DNA from 2 places in the Amycolatopsis alba DSM 44262 genome. Region 2 is predicted to be linked to the other one. Evidence: predicted binding sites of a transcription regulator. Region 2 holds the regulator's gene; the other holds the start of a gene.
What was found. The regulator HspR, encoded in region 2, represses chaperone genes until heat shock. The targets are predictions, from matches to a motif close to ANNTTGAGTNNNNNNNACTCAANNT.

Region 1: the regulator HspR is predicted to act here: its motif matches at 5,924-5,948, upstream of lon (endopeptidase La).

What each region holds. Positions count from the first base shown of each region.
Region 1 is NZ_KB913032.1:4,404,304-4,412,148, reverse strand. It holds gene AMYAL_RS0121085 (MaoC family dehydratase) at 1-56, opposite strand, end outside; gene AMYAL_RS0121080 (MaoC family dehydratase N-terminal domain-containing protein) at 53-502, opposite strand; gene rpmG (50S ribosomal protein L33) at 591-755, opposite strand; tRNA gene AMYAL_RS0121070 (tRNA-Met) at 801-873, opposite strand; tRNA gene AMYAL_RS0121065 (tRNA-Thr) at 924-996, opposite strand; gene AMYAL_RS0121060 (putative bifunctional diguanylate cyclase/phosphodiesterase) at 1,076-3,691, opposite strand; gene AMYAL_RS0121055 (GNAT family N-acetyltransferase) at 3,972-4,919, shown strand; gene AMYAL_RS0121050 (SAM-dependent methyltransferase) at 4,949-5,797, shown strand; gene lon (endopeptidase La) at 5,965-7,845, shown strand, end outside.
Region 2 is NZ_KB913032.1:3,493,258-3,501,102, forward strand. It holds gene AMYAL_RS0116515 (globin domain-containing protein) at 1-631, shown strand, start outside; gene AMYAL_RS0116520 (lytic polysaccharide monooxygenase) at 792-1,541, shown strand; gene AMYAL_RS0116525 (DUF305 domain-containing protein) at 1,538-2,137, shown strand; gene AMYAL_RS0116530 (heat shock protein transcriptional repressor HspR) at 2,474-2,902, opposite strand; gene dnaJ (molecular chaperone DnaJ) at 2,908-4,083, opposite strand; gene grpE (nucleotide exchange factor GrpE) at 4,117-4,887, opposite strand; gene dnaK (molecular chaperone DnaK) at 4,884-6,755, opposite strand; gene AMYAL_RS0116550 (alpha/beta hydrolase) at 6,921-7,845, opposite strand, start outside.

The sequences.
Region 1 (7,845 bases), 910 kb from region 2:
CTGGTGACCTCGATCGTCAGCGGAGCCAGTTCTTCCCCGGCGGTGAACGTGCTCACGCGCCCTCCCCTCGGACCACGAGCTGGGCGTACGTGGTGGCGATCGGGCCGCCGTCGGCGCCGGAGATCTCGGCGCGCAGGTTGATGAAGTCGTTCCCGGCGCGGGTCATGATGTTGTCGATGTACGTGGTGAGCGACAGGACGTCGCCCGCGTGCACCGGCCGCGTGTAGGTGAATCGCTGGTCGCCGTGGACCATCCGCGAGTAGTCGAGCCCCAGTTCGGGGTCGGAGACGATCGCGTTGATCGACGCGAGGTTGATGATCGTGAGGAACGTCGGCGGCGCGATGACGTCGGGGTAGCCGGCCGCCTTCGCCGCTTCGGTGTCGCGGTAGAGCGGGTTCGTGTCGCCGAGCGCGTCGGCGAACTCCCGGATCTTCTCGCGACTCACTTCATAGGTACTGGTCGGCGGGTACGCCCGCCCGGTGAACGACTGGTCCAAGGCCACCCGAGCAGGCTACCGAACCCGGAAAATACTCGAAGCCGCCCTGGTGACCAGGACGGCTTCGAGTAAGACAGGTAGAACCGCTAGACGCTCAGCGGGTCTCTTTGTGAGTCCGGTGCGTACCGCAGTTCGGGCAGAACTTCTTCATCTCCAGGCGATCCGGGTTGTTGCGCCGGTTCTTCTTGGTGATGTAGTTGCGGTGCTTGCACTCCTCACACGCGAGCGTGATCTTCGGTCGCACGTCAGTGGCAGCCACAGCATTTCCTTCTCTACTAGGCCTGGGAAACCCAGGATTACCGCGTAGCGGTGGCCGGACTTGAACCGGCGACACAGCGATTATGAGCCGCTTGCTCTGCCAGCTGAGCTACACCGCCCTTACATAACCCTAACCGCGACACGCTTGCGTGACGCGGTTGAGGTTGCGAGCCCCTTTACGGAATCGAACCGTAGACCTTTTCCTTACCATGGAAACGCTCTACCGACTGAGCTAAAGGGGCCTTGCCCTCTCGCGAGGACTTGGAAAGATTAGCAGGCCGGTCGAAGGGCCTGAACCGGGGGCCCAGTTACCGCAAAACCTCAGGTCAGCAGGGTCAAGACAGTCTCGGAGTGCCGTCCGGGCGAACGCGCCGTGCGGGCCTGCAGCCACGCCTCCAGGCGGTCCTCCGGCAGCGGCCGCGAGATGAGGTAGCCCTGTGCCACGTCACATCCCATGGCCTCGAGCTGATCCCGCGCGACGTCCTCCTCGACACCCTCCGCCACGACCGTGAGGCCGAGCGAGTGGCCCAGTTCGACGATGGAGCGCACGACGGCGAGGTCTCCGAGATCCGTGCCCATGCCGAGAACGAAGCTCTTGTCGATCTTGACCTGGTCGACCGGCAGCTGCCGCAGGTACGCCAGTGACGAGTAGCCGGTGCCGAAGTCGTCGACGGCGAGCACGATGCCCAGCGAGTGCAGTTCCCGCAGGATCGGCAGCGCCTTCTGCGGGTCGGACATCACACCGGATTCGGTGAGCTCGAAGGTGAGCAGCTCGGGCGGGATGCCGAAACGGTCGAGTTCACGCGCGACCTTCGTCGGGAAGTCCTCGTCGGCAAGGTTGCGCACCGAGAGGTTCACCGCGGCGGAGATCCGCAGGCCCTCGTCGAGCCACTTCCGCACGCGCTTCAACGACTCTTCGAGCACGAAGGACGTCAGGACACCGATGAGGCCCGCCGCTTCGATCGCCGGGACGAACTCGTCCGGGCCGAGCCTGCCGAACTCCGGGTGCACCCAGCGCACGAGCGCCTCGACGCCCTGGATCTGCCGGTTCGGCAAGGTGATCTTCGGCTGGTAGTGGACGCTCAGCTGGCCTTCTTCGAGCGACTGCCGGAACTGCGTGACCATCTGGAACCGGCGCATGAAGATCTGGCCCATGCTGGCCATGTAGCCGCGGACCTCTTCACCGCCCTTGGTCGCGCGGACGGCGACGTCGGCGCGCTGCAGGAGCCCGTCGACGTCGACCTGCTCGTCGTCATCGGCCGACGAAGTGACGTAGCCGATCATCGCGTTGGCTTCGACAGAGAGCCTGTCCACCGGGTACGGGGCGACGAGTTCCGCGCGGAGCAGTTCCGCGGCGGCCTGGGCGCGTTCCGGCGCGCAGCCGACGAGGAGCGCCGCGAAGGACGCGCCTTCGAGCCTGGCGAGCGGGACGTCGGGGCCGAGCGCGTCGCGGATCCGGCGACCCGCGGCGATGACCATCCTGTCGGCCCACACGTAGCCGAGTGCGTCGCTGACGGTGGAGAAGACGTCCAGGTCGACCCGGAGCACGACCGCGTCGACCTGTTCCCGCAACGGTTCCTTGGCGACCTGGCGGAAGCCCGGCCGGTTGAGGAGGCCGGTCAGCGGGTCGTGGTAGGCGTCGTGGCGCAGGGTCGCGAGCAGGCGCCGGTTGTCCAGCGACGTCGCGAGGTGGCTGGCCATGGTGCCGAGCAGCTGGACGTCGTACTTGCCGAAACCGCGCCAGCGGGACAGCCTGTCGTGCGCTTCGACGACGCCGAGGAGCTGGTTCGCGCTCCGCAGCGGTACGACCAGCGCCTCCTGCGCGCCGCGGTCGAGCAACGCGGAGCGGACGTCGGGATTGGCTTCGGTGATCCGGAAGTGCCGGACGTGCGCGCCGGGCAGGCGCAACAGCGGGTCGTCGGCGGCCGGGTCGACGGGTGGCAGTTCGTCACCCGCGACGACCATGCGCATGGTGTCCTTGGGTTCCAGCCGCAGCCTGAGCACGACACGGCCGGCGGCCAGCTGGTCCTTGATGCGTTCGGCGATGGTCGCCCACTCGCGGACGTCGACGCCGCCGACGAGTTCGTCGGCCCGCCCGGCGGGACGCGCGGCGGCCTGCTGGCCGGATCGCGCGACCATCAGGCTGACGTCGGACAGCGCTTCCATGTCGCGCTGTTCGCGGAGCAGATCGGAGTACGCCCAGTACAGCGCGGTCAGTCCGAGGAAGACGGCCAGCACGAGCGGCCAGGCCTTCGGCGTACCGGAAATGACCAAATAACCGGAAAGACCGACCGAGGCGTTGACGAAGCCGACGACGAGGATGCGGCCGGTCAGCCGGATCGCGGTGCTGACGCGCATGCGTCGGCGCAGCACGCGGACGGCGGCGAGCGCGAGCAGCGTGCTGACCAGCGGCGCGGTCAAAGTGCCTGCCAGCGCGGCGATCCACGTCATGTCGTGGGCGCCGGAGGCCTGTTTCACCAGTCCTGCCACGGCGAACGCGCCGGTGATCTCCAGCAGGAAGGCGCCGGCGTTGTAGAGGACGCGGCCCGCGACCTTGCGGGCCAGCAGGGTTCCGATGCCCGCCGCGAGATGCGCGGCGAGGACGACTTCGAAAGGTGCGACGAAGAATCCGATGACCAGCGGGATCTCGGTGAACGAGATCGTCCACGAGATACCGCTGCGGACGTCGACGTTGATCCCGAGCTGTTCGGCGAGGAGGAACGCGAGCGCGAGGATCGGCCCGATCCACAACAGATCGTCCGAGGCCTCGAAGTCCAGCCACAGGCTGACGGCGGCCGCGGCGGCGATGCCCATGGTGAGTACCGCGAAGGTGTAGACGCGGAACCGTCGCTCGTCGGTACGAGCCTCCGTAACGGCGCCTCCCTTGCCCGCTGCCGCCTGTGCGGCGCTCACGGGCCTGCCGTTCGTGTCCGGCATCCGACCTTCCTTCCCGGCTGCCCAACCGGTCTTGTCCTACCGCGACCTCGGGGACGAGGGCAATACAGTACCCCGGAGGGCGTACCCAAGTCCCATTCGAGACAGTATGAGATCACCCCAGGGTTAACAATGGGCGCGTCGCGCTGACCTGCGTGGACCAAGGGGTGAAATGGGAGCGATATTCGCGTTCCTTCCGACTACCGGAAGTCACCTGGCGGCACGGCGGAGCCAATCTCGTGAAGTTCCCGGCGGACCCGTCAGTAGGGGCTTGAATAGTCGTATGAATAGCCACGCCATCGCCGCCGGGCATACCGAGCGGCTCGCCACCGTGGACGCCCTGCTCCCGGAAATGCCTGCACTGGAGCCTGTCGAGGGCGCCGTGTCACTCTCCGCGACAGCAGGCGACTCGGTCGCCGCCGGATTGTCGGTACGGACCGAAGCAGGCCCCGATTCTGTTGACTCTCCGTGGCGGGCCCTCGTCGAGCATCGCCTCGAAGCCCGGCTCACCGGCCCTCGTCCGGAAGCGGCCCTTGACGCATTACTCACCCGATGGGATGAACATCTGAAGGCGGTCGCCCCACCTGGGGATGCCGAAACGGCGGCGACCGTGGTGCGGCCCAGCCGGGATTCGCCCGGCTCGGCCGAATTGCTGCGCCGAGGATTCGCTCCGGTGCTGGTGATCGCGGTCCGCCCGGCCGACCGGCTCGCCGTGACGGGGCCGCCCGCCACACCCGGCGTGCACATCCGGCCCGCCGAAGCGGATGATCTCGAAACCGCCGTCGGACTCGAACTGGAATTGCAGCGCTATGACGCGCAGTTCGGTTCCGTCACTTTGCGCGAGGGCGCGGAGGAAGCGATCACGGCGGACCTGTCGAAACAGCTGGGGCGGGAAAATCCGACGTTGTGGATCGCCGAGCTGTACGGACGTCCGCTGGGCATGGTGCGGGTGCAGTTCCCCGGCGAGACATCGTGGATCGGCCACCGGGTCGCGGCCGAGCGGGTCGGTTACCTGTCGTCGCTGGCGGTCGCCGAACCGGCGCGGTCGAGCGGGGTGGGATCGGCGCTCGCCGCGCACGCGCACCAGGTCTTCGACGAATGCGGGACCGAAGTCGTGCTGCTGCACCACGCGCTGGCCAATCCGCGGTCGACGCCGTTCTGGTACGGGCAGGGCTATCGGCCGCTCTGGACGTACTGGCAACGGCGACCGGCGGTGTACCGATCCCGATAGGCTCGGTCCTGGAAGATCAGGGGGGTTCTGTGACCAGGGACGATGAAACGGCCCCGGTGGCGCCGACCGGGGTCGACACCGAAAAACCGTCCGCGGCGAGGATCTACGATTGGTTTCTCGGCGGGACCCACAACTGGGCGGTCGACCGGGAGTTCGCGCGGCGGCTGGAACGGCAGTGGCGCTGGGTGAAACCGGGCGCGCGGCACAACCGCGAGTTCATGAACCGCGTCGTGCGCGCGGCGCTGGACGCCGGGATCCGGCAGTTCGTCGATCTGGGTTCCGGTGTCCCGACAGCCGGGAACGTGCACGAGATCGTCCGGGACGAACTGGCGCCCGGCGAAGAGGCGAAGGTCGTGTACGTCGACTACGAGCCGGTGGCGGTGGCGCACGCGGAGCTGATCCTCGAACGGCATGAGGCGACCGACTGGGCCGGGATCGTCCAGGCGGACATGCGACGGCCGAAGGACGTCCTGCGGCATCCGGAGACGCTGCGGCTGATCGACTTCTCGCAGCCCGTCTGCCTGATGATGATGGCCGTGCTGCATTTCGCCGGGCCGCACGACGATCCGCCCGCGCTCGTCGCGACCTATCGGAACGCGCTGGCGCCGGGCAGCTGGCTGGGGATTTCGCATATGAGCTTCGGCGGCCAGACCGGCGAGGACGCCGACGGGCTGCGCTGGATGGTCGAGCAGTACCGGCAGACGAGCAACCCGGTGTGGATGCGGGACCGCGAAGACATCGAGCCGCTCTTCGGGGACTGGCCGCTGCTGGAGCCCGGCGTCGTCCACCTGCCCGAGTGGCGGCCGGTCCGGGAGCTGCGGCGGGACGAGGAAGGCGCCCGGCCGTTCGCCTGGTGCGGTGTCGCCACCCACCCCTGACCTCCGACCTCTTCCCGCACCGTATCGACTTTAGCGGGCTAATCTCGATGCCTTTGGGCGGAGAGGTCGGAGGGGTGGGTGATCGCTGACGGCGAACGCGAGGAGGAAACAAACGGGTCGATCGGAGAGTTGAGCTAGGCAGACTCAACTAACCGAGGAGTGCACAGATGACCGACAACCGCCTCCTGCCCGTCCTCCCGCTCGATGACGACGTCGTGCTGCCGGGCATGATCGTCCCGCTCGACCTCGCCGACACGGAGACGCGCGCCGCGGTGGAGTCCGCCCAGGCCAACACGCCTGCCCAGGCTTCCTTCCCAGGGATCAGGTCCAGCGCCGCCACCAAGGCCGAGGTGCTGATCGTCCCCCGCGTCCACGGCGAGTACGCCGGGCTCGGCACCATCGCGACCGTCGAGCGCATCGGGCGCGTGCCCGGCGGCAAGACCGCGGTGCTGCTGCGCGGTACCCGCCGCGCCGTCGTCGGCCGCATCGCCGACGGTCCCGGCGCCGCCCGCTGGGTCCACGCCGAGGTCGCCACCGAGACCACCGACGACAACTCGGCGACGCTCGCGTCCGAGTACAAGAGCGTCGTCCTCGCGATCCTCCAGCAGCGCGGCGGCTGGCAGATGATCGACGCCGTCCAGGAGGTCGAGGATCCGTCCGCGCTCGCCGACCTCGCGGGCAACTCGTCGTACCTGAACACCGAGCAGAAGCTCGAATTGCTCTCCGCGCTCGACGTTTCGGCACGGCTCGAAAAGGCCCTCGAATGGAGCCGCGAGCAGCTGGCCGAACTGGAGGTCACCGACACCATCCGCAAGGACGTCCAGGAGGGCATGGAGAAGCAGCAGAAGGAGTTCCTGCTGCGCCGCCAGCTCGAAGCGATCCGCAAGGAGCTGGGCGAACTCGACGGCACCGCCAACGACGACGACTACCGCGCCCGCGTCGAGGCCGCCGAGCTGCCGGACGCGGTCAAGAAGGCCGCACTGTCCGAAGTGGACAAACTGGAGCGGACCTCGGACCAGTCCCCCGAGGGCGGCTGGATCCGCACGTGGCTGGACACCGTCCTCGAACTGCCGTGGAACGAGCGCACCACCGACGTCCACGACATCGCCGCCGCACGCGACATCCTCGACGCCGATCACGCCGGTCTCGACGACGTGAAGGAACGCATCATCGAGTACCTGGCCGTCCGCAAGCGCCGGGCCGAATCGGGTCTCGGCCCGGTCGGTGGACGGCGTTCGGGCGCCGTGCTCGCGCTCGCCGGTCCTCCCGGAGTCGGCAAGACCTCGCTCGGCGAGTCCGTGGCGAAGGCGATGGGACGCAAGTTCGTCCGCGTCGCACTGGGCGGCATCCGCGACGAGGCCGAGATCCGCGGGCATCGCCGCACCTATGTCGGCGCGCTGCCCGGCCGGATCGTCCGCGCCATCAAGGAAGCGGGGTCGATGAACCCGGTCGTGCTGCTCGACGAGATCGACAAGGTCGGCGCCGACTACCGGGGCGACCCGACGGCCGCGCTGCTGGAGGTGCTGGACCCGGAGCAGAACCACACGTTCCGCGACCACTACCTCGAGGTCGAGCTGGACCTGTCCGACGTCGTGTTCCTCGCGACGGCGAACGCGCTCGAGACCATCCCCGGCCCGCTGCTGGACCGGATGGAGCTGGTCACCCTCGACGGCTACACGGAGCACGAGAAGGTCACCATCGCCCGCGACCACCTGCTCCCCCGCGAGCTGGACCGCGCCGGCCTCGGCAAGGACGACGTCATCCTGACCGACGGCGCGTTCAGCCGTATCGCCGCCGAGTACACGCGGGAAGCCGGGGTGCGCAACGCGAACCGGACCATCGCGAAGGTGCTGCGGAAGGTGGCGACCAAGGTCGCGCTGGACGAGGTCGAGCTGCCGCTGACGATCGACGCCGACGGGCTCGAAACCTACCTCGGCCGCCCTCGGCACCTGCCGGAGTCCTCGCTGCCCGCGTCGACCCAGCGCACGTCGACGCCGGGCGTGGCGACCGGCCTGGCGGTGACCGGCGCCGGCGGTGACGTCCTCTAC
Region 2 (7,845 bases):
GCGCACCGACCAGCCGCTCCCGTACCGGGCCGGCGGCTACGTCAGCGTGGAAGTCCCGCAGCGGCCGAGGATGTGGCGGTACCTGTCGCCCGCCACCGCGCCGCACGACGACGGGTTGCTGGAGTTCCACGTGCACGCCGTGCGCGGCGGCTGGGTGTCGCGTTCGATCGCCCACCACACCCGGTTCGGCGACACCTGGCGCCTCGGCCCGTCGCTCGGCGCGCTTTCGGTGCACCAAACCGAAAGCCGCCCGCTGCTGATGATCGGTGGCGGCACCGGGGTCGCGCCGATGCTCGCCCTGCTCGACGAGATGTCGCGCTGGCAGCACAACCCGCCGGTGCACCTGTTCTTCGGCGGGCGGCGGCCGGAAGACCTCTACGCCCTCGACGAGCTCCGCGGGCTGGCCGTCACCTGCCCTTGGCTGACGGTGACCCCGGTGACCGAGGAAGGCACCATCGCAGGCGGCGACCGCGGCACGCTGGCCACGGCGGTCACGCAGCGCGGCGCCTGGAAGGAGCGTGACGTGTATGTCGCCGGGTCGCCGTCGATGATCCGCGCGACGATCGCGAAACTGCTCGCCGCCGGAACGGATCTGGCCAGGATCAAGTACGACCCCTTCACCCTGGACTGAGCCGATGCTTCGTTCGTATTAGGCCGTTCGGCTGTTCTACCTGGGCTCGACGCAGTAGTAGGTCTGCGAATCATTGACCGCGGTCACCGGCGGATTTATGGTCTAGACCACATTGCTCCCCCTCAACGGGAACACCGTCGTTCCATCCCCAGGAGCCGGCATGACCGTCAAACGCAAGCTCGTGGCAGCCGCCGCCGGTGCGATCCTCGCCCCGATCGCCGTCGTGGCCATCCCCCAGGTGGCCAGCGCCCACGGCTACGTGCTGTCCCCGCCCAGCCGCCAGGCCAACTGCGCCCAAGGCAAGGTTTCCGGCTGCGGTGCCATCGTCTATGAACCGCAGAGCGTCGAAGGCCCCAAGGGGCTCCGCAGCTGCAACGGCGGTCTTCCGGGATTCGCCGAGCTCAACGACGAGTCGAAGTCCTGGCCAGCCGCCTCGGTCGGCAACAGCGTGACCTTCAACTGGAAGTTCACCGCCTACCACCGGACCACGAACTACGAGTACTACATCGGCGGCACCAAGATCGCCGACATCAGCGGGAACAACTCCGCGCCGAAGGACCCGACGTCCCACACGGTCAGCCTGAACGGCTTCAGCGGACGGCAGAAGGTCCTCGCCATCTGGAACATCGCGGACACTCCGATGGCCTTCTACAGCTGCATCGACCTGCAGATCGGCGGTGGCAACCCGCCCACCAGCAATCCGCCGACCACCAGCAACCCGCCGTCGACGTCGAATCCGCCGAGCAGCACCACCAACCCGCCCACCGGTGGCACCTGGGCCGCCGGGACGGCCTACACGGTCGGCAGCACGGTGACCTACGACGGCGCGACCTACCGCTGCCAGCTGGCGCATACGGCGATCCAGGGCTGGGAACCGCCGAACACCCCCGCACTGTGGACACGCCAGTGAAGCTGGCCCTCGTTCTCGTCGCCGGTCTCGTGGCCCTCGCGGGCTGCGGTGCCGGTGATGGCTCACCCACCACCGCCGGTGCCCCGCTCTCCCCGGTCCCCGCCTCGGGCGCACCGGCGTCCGCCGAGTACAACGACGCCGACGTGATGTTCCTGCAGATGATGCTCGCCCACAACGACCAGGGCGTGGAGATCGTCAAACTGGTGAAGACCAAGCAGGCGCAGAAGCAGGAGCTCAAGGATCTCGCGGCCGCCATCGAGGCGACGCAGCAGACCGAGAGCACCGACATGCGGAACTGGCTGAAGAACTGGGGCAAACCCGAGACGGGCTCGATGGACCCGAACGCGCACCACCATCACGGTGGCGACGGGCTCACCGACAAGGGCCTGCTCGCCGCACTGTCCAAAAAGGATGGTTCGGAGTTCACCCTGGACGTCGCCGACATCTTCGTCGCGCACCAGCACAACGGGGTCGCGTTGGCGAGGACCGAACTGAAGGACGGCAAGAACCCAGGCTCGAAGGCGCTGGCCCAGCGGATCATGGACTCACGGACCGGCGAGGTCCAGCAGATCCGGGCCCTGGTCCCCGGCCAATAGCGCAATCAGTCCTCTGATCGCCCCGGCGTCCGGGCGATCAGAGGACTATCGAGGGGTAGGCGAAGCTGTCCTGTCGGACGGCCAGTCAACGCCTGGTGGCCTCGCCGGAAGCGTTGTGAAAGCCACTTTCACAACCTTCAACGTTGCGAAAGTGGCTTTCACGACATCAGCTCCCAGCGGCTCTCACCTGTCGCGCTGGGCCGGGTGTCGCGAAAGCCACTTTCGCGACATCTGATATCCCGAAAGTGGCTTTCACGACACCCCGAAGCCCGAAGAGGCACGAGCAGCCGAGCTCGACCCGTTCGCGCCTTGCCCCTCGATAACGCGACTTGCCACTCACGACCGTTTCTTGGGTTTCCAGACCACCAGTGCCGTCTGCTGCCGCAGCGTGACGAGGTCCTTGCGGTAGGAGGCGTGCACGGCCGCGGCCGTCTGCTCGGCGGTGACATACGCCGCCGTGAGCTCTTCGGTCAGTTCGGCGATCCGCGCCCGGAGGGCGTCGACCTGGTTCTCCAGCTCGATGATCCGCTTGATGCCCGCGAGGTTGACACCGTCCTCTTGGGACAGTCGCTGCACCTCGCGGAGCAACGCGATGTCCCGCATGGAGTACCGGCGGCCACCACCGGAGGTCCGGCCCGGCGACACGAGACCCTGGCGGTCGTAGGACCGCAGGGTCTGCGCGTGCAGGCCGGACAGCTGCGCCGCCACCGAAATGACGAACACCGGGGTGTCCTCGTCCGCACCGTGCGGCAGCGCGCCGAACATCGTGCTCACCTGCCTTCGAGAAGTTCGGTGATCTCCGGTCGTGGGTCGTGCTCGGACATGGCCTCCGCGTAGGCCTCCAGCGCTTCACGGGCCTTGTCGTCCAACTTGGCCGGAATGGCCGCCTGCAGGGTGACCAGCAGGTCGCCCTGCGAGCCGTCCCGCTTCGCGATTCCCTTGCCGCGCACGCGAAGCACGCGACCGCTCGCCGTACCCTGCGGCACCTTCAGCGAGACCTTGCCCTCCAGCGTCGGCACGGTGATCGTGCCGCCGAGGGCCAGTTCCGCGAAGGACACCGGCACGGTGATCGTCAGGTCGAGGTCCTGGCGCCCGAACACCGCGTGCGGCGCGACGTGCACGCGGACGTACAGATCGCCCGGCTGCGCGCCACCCTTGCCCGGTTCGCCCTGGCCCGCCAGCCGGATCCGCTGGTCGTCGGCGACGCCCGGCGGGATCCGCACGGTCAGCGTGCGGGTGCGGGTGCTGACGCCCTCGCCCGCGCATTCCGGGCAGGGGTCGTCGATGATCGTGCCGCGGCCGCGGCAGTCGCGGCACGGCTCGGAGAACGCGAACGCGCCCTGGCTCCGGCTGACCAGCCCGCTGCCCTGACAGGTCGAACACGTCCTCGGGGAAGTCCCCGGTTTCGCGCCGTTCCCGCCGCAGGTGGAACAGGTCGCCGGGCTCGACAGCCGCAGCGGCAGGGTCGCGCCCTTGACCGCCTCGGTGAAGTCGATCCGGACGTCGGTCTCCACGTCCGCGCCGCGCTGCGGCCGGTTGGCCGTGGCACCGGCCGCGGCGCCGCGGCGGCCGAAAAGACCACCGAGGATGTCGCCGAGACCGCCGAAGCCGCCCTGCTGCTGGCCCGCCTGGCCGAAGATGTCGCCGACGTCGAAGCCGCCGCTTCCGCCACCGCCGCCGGGGAAGCCGAAGCCACCCGGACCGCCGGAGCCGAAGAGGCGGCGAGCCTCGTCGTACTCCTTGCGCTTGGACGTGTCGGAAAGAACGCCGTACGCCTCGGAAACCGCCTTGAACTTCTTCTCGGCCTCCGCGTTGCCCGCGTTGGCGTCGGGGTGGTTCTCCTTGGCCAGTTTGCGATAGGCCTTCTTGATCTCGTCCGCGGTGGCGTCGGAGGAGACGCCCAGCTCACGGTAGAAGTCCTTACCGATCCATTCCCGTGCACTCACCGAACGTCTCCTCCTTTCACGCCGTATCGCCGATCAGCGGTTGTTCTCATCGAAAAGTTCGCCCTCGAGCGGCAGCTCGCCGCCGACGGGCGGGTCCACCGGGGCGTCCTGCGCCGCCGGCGCGGGAGCGGCGCCCGGCTCGTGATCGGTGACCCCGACCAGCGCCGCGCGCAGCACACGCTCGCCGAAGCGGTAACCGCGGCGCATGACCGTGGTGACCGTCGGTCCGGCGACGTCCGGCGAGGTGCTGTGCTGGACGGCCTCGTGGACGCTGGGGTCGAACTCCTCGCCCTCGGCGCCGAACGGCTCGAGCCCCGATCGCTGCAGGCTCCCGACCAGCTTCTCGCCGACCGCCTTGAACGCACCCGTCAGATCGCCGTGCTGCTCCGCGCGCTCGAGGTCGTCGAGCAGCGGGAGCAGGTCGGCGACGACCGTCGCCTTGGCGCCGGTGACGACCTGTTCACGGTCACGGTCCACGCGCTTGCGGTAGTTGGCGTACTCCGCCTGGAGACGCTGGAGGTCGGCGGTGCGTTCCGCCAGCTCCTTCTCCAGGCCGGTGGCCACCGACACCGAATCGTCCACGATGGAGTCCCCGAGGCCGGGGCCCGCGTGGGTCGCGGGCGCCGGCTCCGTCGGCAAAGCGGGTTCTTCGGCCGGGGCGGCGTGCTTCGGGCCGTCCTGGGGCTCGGCGGCCGGGGTGGCCGGACGGACCTCACCGGTCAGCGGATCGATCCGCCTACGGTCCCGCACGACCACCGGCTCCTCCGGGCCACGGCCCTCGGATTCGTCGTAGCGTCCCGTCACTTCTTGTCCTTCTCGTCCTCTTCGACGATCTCGGCGTCGACCACGTCGTCCGCCTTGGCCTGGGAACCGGCGCCCGCACCGGCCGCACCGGCAGCGCCTTCACCGGCGGCACCTTCGGCACCGGGGGTGGCGTTGGCGTAGAGCGCGGTGCCCAGCTCCTGCGAAGCGGTGTTCAGCTTCTCGATGGACTCGCGGATCTTCGCCGAGTCGGTGCCCTTGAGCGCCTCGTTGGCCTCGTCGATCGCGGACTTCACCTTGCCCTTGAGCTCCTCGGGCAGCTTGTCCTCGTTGTCCTTGACGAACTTCTCGGTCTGGTAGACCAGCGTCTCCGCCTGGTTGCGGGTCTCCGCCTCCTCGCGGCGCTGCTTGTCCTCCTCGGCGTGCGCCTCGGCGTCCTTGACCATGCGCTCGATGTCGTCCTTCGGCAGCGCGGAGCCACCGGTGATCGTCATCGACTGCTCCTTGTTCGTGCCGAGGTCCTTCGCGAGGACGTGCACGATGCCGTTGGCGTCGATGTCGAAGGTGACCTCGATCTGCGGCACGCCACGCGGGGCGGGCGGGAGACCGGTCAGCTCGAACATGCCGAGCTTCTTGTTGTGCGCCGCGATCTCGCGCTCACCCTGGAACACCTGGATCTGCACCGACGGCTGGTTGTCGTCCGCGGTGGAGAAGATCTCCGAACGCTTGGTCGGGATCGTGGTGTTGCGCTCGATGAGCTTGGTGAACACGCCGCCCTTGGTCTCGATGCCCAGCGAAAGCGGGGTCACGTCGAGCAGCAGGACGTCCTTGACCTCGCCCTTGAGCACACCGGCCTGCAGCGCGGCGCCGACGGCGACGACCTCGTCCGGGTTCACGCCCTTGTTCGGCTCGCGGCCGCCGGTCAGCTCCTTGACCAGGTCCGACACGGCGGGCATGCGGGTGGAACCACCCACGAGCACGACGTGGTCGATGTCGCCGACGGCGACACCGGCGTCACGGATGACGTTGTTGAACGGCTTGCGGGTGCGCTCGAGCAGGTCCGAGGTGATCTTCTGGAACTCGGCGCGGGAGAGCTGCTCGTCGAGGAACAGCGGGTTCTTGTCCGAGTCGACGGTGATGTACGGCAGGTTGATGCCCGCGGAGTTCGAGCTGGACAGCTCGATCTTCGCCTTCTCGGCCGCCTCACGGATGCGCTGCAGCGCCATCTTGTCCTTGGTGAGGTCGATGCCGCTGGAGGCCTTGAACTTGTCGACCAGCCAGGTGACGATGCGCTCGTCCCAGTCGTCACCGCCGAGGTGGTTGTCACCGGAGGTCGCGCGGACCTCGACGACGCCCTCGCCGATCTCCAGCAGCGAGACGTCGAACGTGCCGCCACCGAGGTCGAAGACCAGGATGGTCTGTTCCTTCTCGCCCTTGTCGAGGCCGTACGCCAGCGCGGCCGCGGTGGGCTCGTTGACGATGCGGAGCACGTTCAGGCCGGCGATCTGCCCGGCCTCCTTGGTGGCCTGCCGCTGCGCGTCCTCGAAGTAGGCGGGGACGGTGATGACCGCGTCGGTGATGGTCTCGCCCAGGTACGCCTCGGCGTCGCGCTTGAGCTTCATCAGCACACGGGCGCTGATCTCCTGCGAGGTGTAGGCCTTGCCGTCGATCTCGGTCTTCCAGTCGGTACCGACGTGCCGCTTGACCGACCGGATGGTCCGGTCGACGTTCGTCACCGCCTGGTTCTTCGCCGGCTGACCGGTCAGCACTTCACCGTTCTTGGCGAAGGCGACGATCGAGGGGGTGGTGCGTGAACCTTCCGAGTTGGCGATGACCGTCGGCTCGCCGCCCTCAAGGACAGCGACGACCGAGTTGGTCGTGCCGAGGTCGATGCCGACCGCTCGCGCCATGGTGTGATCCTCCTGCTAGTTCTTGACCTGCACGTTCGCCCCCACCTTGAGTGGGTGCCACGCAAGTTCTATCGGGATGATGCGTCTCCGTCAAGCCGGACTTGAGTCGACCGCACTCAACCTTGTACCCGGCTCAACGTGCGACACGGGCGTCTTGTTCCCGTGCTACCGGCAGACCGTGCCCGGAGCGGGTGTGAGCCCGCTCACCAGGTACTTCACCTCTTCGGTGCGCACGCAGGCCGAGTTGAGCAGCCCCGTGTGCCCGTACCCGGCGTCGACCAGCAACGTCGAGTTCTCGATGTTCCGCGCGAGCCCCTTCGCCCAGACGAGTGGCGTCGCCGGATCGTGTTCGCCGCCGACCACGAGGATCGGCGCCGCGCCCCGTATTTTCTGCGGCCGTGGGAGGTACGCCGGGGCGACCGGCCAGCCGGCGCACCCGCTCGTGATGTCCCAGAACTCCGAATACCGCCAGCTGTGCGGGGCGACCGTCTTCACCAGGCCCTGCATCAGCCGCATGTCGGCGTACGACGTGTGGGCCGGGCCGAAGTCGTGGCAGCCGATCGCCCGGTACGCGCCGTAGGACGGGTCCAGCTGCGAATAGGGCAGCAGTCCGTCCGCGTTCCCCGTCGTCGCGGTGGCGATCCCCTTCGCCAGTTCCGGCCAGAAGGCGGGAAGGATGAGCGAGCCGTAGACACCGGACGCCATTTCCTCGGCGGTCACGTTCCGGCCGAGTTCCTTCGACGGGACACCGCCCGGTGTCGCCATGAGCTTGTCGTAGGTGGCGAGGACGTCCTTGCCGCGAAGCGCGCAATCCGCCGACGTCGTGCACCACTTCGCGAAGTCCTTGAGCGCGCCTTCGGTCGCGATGGCCTCGTCGAGGACGGCCAGCCGCGTCGGGCGCGAATGGTCGATGGCGCCGTCGAGCACCATCACGCGGACGCGCGCCGGATACTTTTCCGCATACACGGCACCGAGTTCGGAACCATAGGAGACACCGAGCCAGTTCACCTTCGGCTCGCCGAGGGCGACCCGGATCGACTCGACGTCGTCCGCCGCGTGCCAAGTGTCCACAGAGGACAACTCGGGCCCG